Regions from separate parts of the Staphylococcus gallinarum genome, predicted to be linked through region 2. Evidence: predicted binding sites of a transcription regulator. Region 2 holds the regulator's gene; the other holds the start of a gene.

Region 1 (4,448 bases), 590 kb from region 2:
AGTGGTTATGAAGTTAATCATACGCCAGAAGTAGGGGCAATTATGCAAAGTACATCTGGTCCAAATGGACATGTTGGTGTGGTAGAACATAAAAATACCGATGGATCCATTGTTGTTTCTGAAATGAATTGGCAAGGCGTCGGACAGAAATCATATCGTACGATACAACAACCTAGTGCGTATAACTATATTCACTAGTAACAATTTAAAAATAATTTCTAATATGAGATAAAGCCATACTGTTATATTACGGTGTGGCTTTATTTTAACGATAAAAATTTATATGAAATCTTAATAAACTGAAAAGATAGAAATTCTAAATTGCTAATTATTTGTTTAACAGCTATTTGATAAGACATTTTGATTGTTGAATGATATTATAAAAGCAAGTATAATCATTCATTAAATAAACTTAGGAGGCGATATCATGGGCGTACATCAATACTTTAAACGTTTATCTGATTTAGAAAAATTAATTCGATTACCAGGCCAATTCAAATACTTTGAACATAATGTTGCTGCACATTCATTTAAAGTAACTAAAATTGCTCAATATCTTGGAACTGTCGAAGAATATCATGGCAATGAAGTGAATTGGAAAAGTTTATATGAGAAAGCACTAAACCATGACTTTGCTGAAGTGTTTACAGGTGATATTAAGACACCAGTTAAATATGCGAGTGGAGAATTAAAAAAACTATTCTCACAGGTTGAAGAAGAAATGGTAGATCATTTTATTAACGAAGAAATTCCTGAAGCATACCAAGATATCTATCGTGAAAGGTTACAAGAAGGTAAGGATGATTCCTTAGAGGGTCAAATCTTATCGGTAGCAGATAAAATTGACTTATTATATGAAACATTTGGAGAAATACAAAAACGTAACCCGGAACCATTGTTTTTTGAAATTTATGAGATGTCTTTAGAAACAATTATGCAATTTGATCATTTAAGTTCCGTGCAAGATTTTATAGATAATATTATTCCAGAGATGTTAACTGAGAACTTTATTCCACGTGCCGAACTGAGAGAAACAACGATGACAATCCTAAATAATAGAAATGGGTGACATAGATGATTTGGTATATGCTTGCGGCATTTTTTCCATGCATATTAGTCGTACTATTTAGTGTGCTGACGAGAAATAAATGGGTCGGCACTATTTTGACACTCATCTTAATTGGGGCATCTGTTGCCAAAGGCTTTTTTCATAATGAATGGATCATATTTATTGATGTCGTGTCATTATTAGCGGGATATATTATTATCGATCAACTCGAATTTCATAAGCATGATGGTGATTAATGATAAGTTACAAGCAATCTAGTTGTAAAAATGACTTGTAAACTATAAAATAATTACCTTCTTAAAATAAATAAAGCAATAAATTAAGGCAAACATGGTAAGATACTATGTTTGTTTTTTGTTGTTTACACATGTTAAAATAACGAACAAACGTTTGTCTTTTTGTGCATAAATCTGTTAAAATATAGAATAAGGTTATACACTATACACAATAATTTACAATTTAGTAGACAAATCAATATTAAAGCATAGAACTTTGCGTTACATTTGTCACATAAGAAAATATATAGGAGGCGTGTGTCAACATGGAACACTATCCATTTAAACTACAATCCAATTTCGAGCCACAAGGTGATCAACCAGAAGCGATTAAAGAAATTGTCAAAGGTGTAAATGAAGGGAAACGTCATCAAACATTACTTGGTGCGACGGGAACTGGTAAGACATTTACGATGAGTAATGTTATCAAAGAAGTCGGCAAACCGACGTTAATCATAGCACACAATAAGACATTAGCAGGTCAATTATATAGTGAATTTAAGACATTTTTCCCTGAAAATAGAGTAGAGTATTTCGTAAGTTACTATGACTATTATCAGCCGGAAGCATATGTACCATCTACAGATACTTTCATTGAAAAGGATGCATCAATCAATGATGAAATTGATCAACTACGACATTCTGCTACAAGTGCTTTGTTTGAACGAGATGATGTCATCATAATTGCCAGTGTGAGCTGTATTTATGGTTTAGGTAATCCGGAAGAATATAGAGATTTAGTTGTAAGTGTACGTGTAGGTATGGAAATGGATAGAAGTGAGTTACTGAGAAAGTTAGTTGACGTCCAATATACTAGAAACGACATTGATTTCCGAAGAGGTACCTTTAGAGTACGCGGTGATGTTGTTGAAATTTTTCCTGCTTCTCGTGAGGAAATGTGTATTCGAGTTGAATTTTTCGGTGATGAGATTGATCGTATACGCGAAGTCAATTATTTAACTGGAGAAGTATTGAGAGAGCGCGAACATTTTGCAATTTTCCCGGCATCCCACTTCGTAACACGTGAGGAAAAGATGAAATCTGCAATACAAAGAATTGAAAATGAATTAGCAGAACGTTTGGAAGAATTGAGAGCGGAAAATAAACTACTAGAAGCGCAGCGGTTAGAGCAACGTACGAATTATGATTTAGAAATGATGCGAGAAATGGGCTTTTGTTCTGGTATAGAAAACTATTCCGTTCATTTAACATTGAGACCAATGGGCTCGACACCATATACCTTACTTGATTATTTTGGTGACGATTGGCTGGTTATGATTGATGAATCTCATGTGACATTGCCACAAATTCGTGGTATGTACAATGGTGACCGTGCACGAAAGCAAGTCTTAGTTGATCACGGATTCCGTTTGCCAAGTGCTCTGGATAACAGACCGCTTAAGTTTGAAGAATTTGAAGAAAAAACAAATCAGCTGGTCTACGTTTCTGCAACACCAGGACCTTATGAACTAGAGCACACAGACGAAATGGTACAACAAATTATTCGACCAACTGGCTTGCTTGATCCTAAGATTGAGGTCCGACCTACGGAAAATCAAATTGATGATTTACTTGGCGAAATTCAAGAACGAATAGACCGAAATGAACGTGTACTAGTTACGACATTGACGAAGAAAATGAGTGAAGACTTAACGACATATATGAAAGAAGCAGGAATTAAGGTTAACTACTTACATTCGGAAATAAAGACATTAGAACGAATTGAAATTATTAGAGATTTACGAATGGGTACCTATGATGTAATCGTCGGGATTAATTTGCTTAGAGAAGGTATAGATATACCAGAAGTATCACTTGTTGTAATTTTAGATGCTGATAAAGAAGGTTTCTTAAGATCAGAGCGTTCATTAGTTCAAACAATTGGACGTGCTGCGCGTAATAGTAAAGGTGAAGTAATCATGTATGGAGATAAAATTACGGATTCTATGAGATATGCGATTGATGAGACAGAACGTCGTCGTAATATTCAAATGGCATACAATGAAAAACATGGTATTACACCAACGACCATTAATAAACAAATCCATGACGTTATTAGCGCGACAGTAGAAAATGATGACACAAATGAAAAACAACAAACAGAAGTACCTAAGAAATTAACGAAGAAAGAACGCGAAAAAACAATTGCCAATATAGAAAAGGAAATGAAACAAGCCGCCAAAGATTTAGATTTCGAGAAGGCGACAGAATTGAGAGATATGTTATTTGAATTAAAAGCAGAAGGGTGAAGTATATGAAACAACCATCTATTGTAGTTAAAGGCGCTCGTGCCCATAATTTAAAAGATGTAGATATCGAAATACCTAAAGATAAGTTGATTGTGATGACAGGACTTTCAGGGTCCGGTAAATCGTCACTAGCGTTTGATACTATATATGCCGAAGGACAACGTCGCTATGTAGAGTCATTAAGTGCATATGCAAGACAATTTTTAGGTCAAATGGATAAACCCGATGTTGATACAATTGAAGGTTTATCACCTGCAATATCTATTGATCAGAAGACAACAAGTAAGAACCCACGTTCGACGGTAGCAACAGTTACAGAGATTTATGATTACATCCGTTTATTATATGCACGTGTAGGGAAACCAATATGCCCAAATCATGGCATTGAAATTGAATCACAAACAGTGCAACAGATGGTCGATCGTGTTATGGAGTTGGAAGACCGTACTAAAATTCAATTGTTAGCACCCGTCGTTTCTCATAGAAAGGGATCTCATGAGAAGTTGATTGATGATATTGGTAAGAAAGGTTATGTTCGTGTACGAGTAGATGGTGAAATTACTGATATTAATGAAGTGCCAGAATTAGATAAGAATAAAAATCATACTATCGAAGTCGTAGTCGACAGATTAGTTGTGAAAGATGGTATCGAAACACGTCTAGCAGACTCAATTGAGACAGGATTACAACTTGCAGATGGCAACCTCGTCGTAGATATTATCGATGGTGAGGAGTTAAAGTTCTCTGAAAATCACGCCTGTCCAATTTGTGGGTTTTCTATTGGAGAACTAGAGCCACGTATGTTTAGTTTTAACAGTCCCTTTGGAGCGTGTCCAACTTGTGATGGTTTAGGTC
Region 2 (4,448 bases):
TACTAATGAAGTTGGTGTGCCTTCTGATTCTAATGCTACTTCCCAAGCAACACGAGTTTCATTACCATCAGCTGGACGAATCACGTTCATGTTAGGAATCGCACGTAAACCTGCTAATTGTTCAATTGGTTCATGTGTTGGACCATCTTCACCTACAGCAATTGAATCATGTGTAAAGATGAATGTTGAATTTAAGCCCATGATTGATGATAATCTTAATGCTGGTTTCAAGTAGTCACTAAATACGAAGAACGTTGCACCGTATGGATGTAATCCACCATGCGCTGCCATACCATTAACTGCAGCACCCATTGCAAATTCACGTACACCGAACCAAATATTTTTACCTTCTGGTGTTTCTTTGTTAAAGTCACTTGCATCTTTAACATTAGATTTGTTTGAACCAGCTAAATCGGCTGAACCACCAAAGAATGAAGGTACTGATTTACTAATTGCTTGAATAACTTCACCAGAATCAGCACGTGACGCACCACTGTGTCCAGCTTCAAATTCAGGTAACGCTTCTTTGTAGTCCACTGGTAACTTACCACTAATAGCTAATTTGAATTCTTCAGCTAATTCTGGATATTTAGAAGTATAGTCTTCAACTAGTTTTTCCCAAGCTTCTTCTTTTTCGTTTGCACGTTTTAACATACTTTGTTGGAATATTTCATAAACTTCTTGAGGTACGTTGAAACGTTGTTCTGGGTCTAAGCCATATTGTTCGAAAGTTAATTTTCTTTCATCTTCACCTAAAGGTGCACCGTGCACACCATGTGTTGCTTGTTTATTAGGTGAACCATAACCAATAATTGTTTTTATTTCAATAATAGTAGGAACATCTTGTGCTTTAGCTTCTTCTATAGCTTTATCAATTGCATCGATGTCATTGCCTTCTTTAACTAAGATATGTTTCCAACCATATGCTTCAAATCTACCTTTAACATCTTCAGAGAAAGCCTTGTTTAAATCTCCATCTAATGAGATATCATTTGAATCATATAATACTATTAATTTATCTAATTGATTGTGACCTGCTAATGAAGCAGCTTCATGTGAAATACCTTCCATTAAATCTCCATCTGAAGCAAGTACATAAGTATAATGATCAACAACTTTAGCATCTTCTTTATTAAACTTACCTGCTAGATGTTTCTCAGCCATTGCAAAACCTACTGACATTGCAAACCCTTGTCCAAGTGGGCCAGTTGTTACTTCTACACCATCAGTATGTCTATATTCTGGATGACCTGGTGTTTTTGAACCCCATTGTCTAAATTGTTTTAATTCTTCCAATTCTAAACTACCAGAAACATGTAATAAACTATAAAGTAAAGCTGAGCCATGACCGGCTGATAATACAAATCGATCTCTGTCAAAGAAATCTTTTGATTGGGGATTAAAGTTTAAATGACGAGTCCAAAGCGTATATGCCATTGGTGCTGCGCCCATTGGTAAACCTGGGTGACCTGAGTTTGCTTGTTCAACTGCGTCGATACTCAAAGCTCTAATTGTATCTATCGCTAATTGATCTTTTTGATTATTCATCTTAAAATGACTTCCTTTCTTCTAGCTAGTTTAATTCCTATTATACATGATTTAACAGAAAATTAACAAAAAATTGAATTGCTATTTGCCTTGATTATTTTTTGAATCTAAAATATTTTTTACTTTTTCTGGAGTAACGTCATTACCTTCAGGGTCAATTACTCGTGTGCTTTCTAATTGTTGTTTAAATTTCTCTCTAAATGAGTCTAAGTATGCTTTTCTTAGCTTGGATTGTTCTTTAGCTTCGGCTTGAGTTAAGCCTTCTGTCTTTTTCTTCTTTGCGAGCTCATTAATTCTATCCAAGTCTACGCCATCAATGTTTCCCATAATAAACCTCCGTTATCATTAATATAAAAGAATATAACAAAAAAATAAGCGAAACTAAATAGTTTCGCTTATTTTATCCCATTTATTCTATTAACTTGTTCATCCCAAATAAATTGATTAGTTTACGGCAGCTATAAGTGGTGTAACTTGATGTTCGCTTTGTTCGCTGTCTTGATGATCACTTTGTGCTTTTTCTTTATCTTGTTTAATATTTTCAGTAACATTATGATCAGTCATTTCGTACGTTTGTTCTGTCCCATCACTATGATGTGCCGTTAATATAAATATAGTACATAATAACATTGTAGCAACTAATACCATTAGATACGTCTTAACTTGCGATTTATATAATTTAATCATAATTTCCACTCCTAGAACATTTGTTTGTATTAACAATTTATCAGAACATCTGTTCTTAGTCAATAGCAAAACGAACAAACGTTTGTAAAAATTGTTAGCCCATGCTATAATGTAACTAAATTAAAGCTAGGGAGTGCCTAAATTATGAGAGAATTAACGAAACGACAAAATGAAATTTTTGAATATATCAAGCAAACTGTTCAATCAAAAGGCTATCCTCCAAGTGTTAGAGAGATTGGTGAAGCTGTAGGCCTTGCTTCTAGTTCTACAGTGCATGGACACCTATCACGACTTGAAGAAAAGGGCTATATTAAACGAGACCCAACGAAGCCAAGAGCAATTGAAATAGTAAGTGAATCTATTGGCGAACCTGTGAACATGGAAGAAACAATTCATGTTCCCGTTATAGGTAAAGTTACAGCAGGTATTCCAATAACTGCTGTAGAAAATGTTGAAGAATATTTTCCACTTCCAGAGCATTTTACTTCTACTCATAATAGTGATATCTTCATTTTAAATGTCGTTGGAGATAGTATGATTGAAGCAGGTATATTAGATGGAGACAAAGTAATTGTTCGTAGCCAAACTATTGCAGAGAACGGCGATATTATCGTTGCTATGACCGAAGAAAATGAAGCAACTGTCAAACGTTTCTATAAAGAAAAAGCGCGTTATCGTTTACAACCTGAGAACAGTTCTATGGATCCAATATATTTAGAACAAGTTTCTGTGTTAGGTAAAGTGGTCGGTCTTTTCCGTGAAATGTAGATAGATATAACTTTTATTGGTTACAGTTATATATCAATAAAAATAAGAGGTTAAGCATAATGCTTAACCTCTTATTTCTCGTCTTTTTTCTCTAAGACTTCTTTAATTTTTTCTAGTATATCATCTGTTTTATCTGTTTTTTTTGTTGTCATAACTAACTCATCCTCTACAAGTTAAAGGATACCCTTTAAACAAGAAAATCAAACATTATCCTGTATAATTTTCTGTCCAATATGGTTGTCTATTATTATTAAATTCAACACCTACGCCAAGTGTATTGAAGTCTCGTTTCAGAATATTTTTCCGATGACCGAGTGAATTCATTAGTCCTTGATGCGCATATATACTGCTCGTTTGACCATATGCTAAGTTTTCTCCTGCTGCACTAAAATCATGTCCATCTGCTTCTAATCGATCAAATGGTGAATTACCTTCCAAGTCAGTATGATCAAAATAATTCTTATTAGCCATATCTTCACTATGCTTTCTCGCTGTATCAGAAATGCTTTCAGAATATTTTAGTGTCGGCAGTTCATGTTGTACTCTTTCAGCATTAACCAAATCAAAATTTTGTAGTTCAAAGCTGTGTGCTAATTCATCTGACGGCGCTCCATATTGTTGCTGCAATCGTGATTCCATTCTCTCACTCACTTGCAATATGGCAGTTAAATTATTATCACTATGTTTATCATAAAAAGCTGTTGTATATATTTGATCATCATGGAAAGTATCATACTCGTCATCTTTAATTTCATAATTTGTATGACCTTTTCTAATTTCAGTTATCGGCGTTCCTAATCTATCACGAACAGTAGATTTTGGTGTTCCATATTTTATTTTGCTTTTTGATGAGATTACGTTTTGATTGCTATACAGCCCGTTTACTTTATTATCAATATAACTTACCATTACAAACGATCTATAGTCATCAGAATAGTAAGTGTACCATTTTGTACCATATTCATTAGTGGTTATACGTTTGGGTTTCCCTAACTTTTCAGTAACAGTAGACTTATCCATATTCATTTGAATATTATTTACTGCAAAAGCTTGTTTGCTAGGTACTTTTAATGGCTTATTTGATGTCGTTGTTCCTGAAGTCCAACTGGCTACTTTAGACTTAAATTGTTGTTCAAATCCAACGACCGGCTTAAATTCTTTAACAGGTATCACTAATACAATTAATAATATAACAACGATATATCCTATTAATTTTCTAATTTTTTACACCTACTATAGTTTAGTCGCGATCTCCATTGAAAATTGAATTACGTACGATTACATAATCTACTTTTCTTAATGAATTAATATCTTTACCACCTGCATAAGAGATTGAACTTTGTAAGTCTTGTTGCATTTCTATAAGTGTATCGAGTAATGCACCTTTATGTTCAACAAACATTTTCTTACCTTCAACGTTTTTATGTTCACCTTTTTGGAATTCA

Evidence for each region. Region 2 encodes LexA, which represses DNA repair genes until DNA is damaged. Its sites were predicted from a motif close to CGAACATATGTTCG; they were not measured.
Region 1: a site for LexA is predicted at 1,449-1,462, ahead of uvrB (excinuclease ABC subunit UvrB). Genes of this name have one in related genera too.

The regions. Positions count from the first base shown of each region.
Region 1 is NZ_CP069082.1:2,203,686-2,208,133, reverse strand. Features, by position in the region: gene JN168_RS10575 (COG3942 and LysM peptidoglycan-binding domain-containing protein) at 1-198, shown strand, start outside; gene JN168_RS10570 (YfbR-like 5'-deoxynucleotidase) at 428-1,069, shown strand; gene JN168_RS10565 (CsbA family protein) at 1,075-1,305, shown strand; gene uvrB (excinuclease ABC subunit UvrB) at 1,611-3,593, shown strand; gene uvrA (excinuclease ABC subunit UvrA) at 3,599-4,448, shown strand, end outside.
Region 2 is NZ_CP069082.1:1,615,062-1,619,509, forward strand. Features, by position in the region: gene tkt (transketolase) at 1-1,548, opposite strand, end outside; gene JN168_RS07595 (DUF896 domain-containing protein) at 1,630-1,875, opposite strand; gene sosA (DNA damage-induced cell division inhibitor SosA) at 1,993-2,235, opposite strand; gene lexA (transcriptional repressor LexA) at 2,380-3,003, shown strand; gene JN168_RS07610 (CAP domain-containing protein) at 3,211-4,176, opposite strand; gene guaC (GMP reductase) at 4,244-4,448, opposite strand, start outside.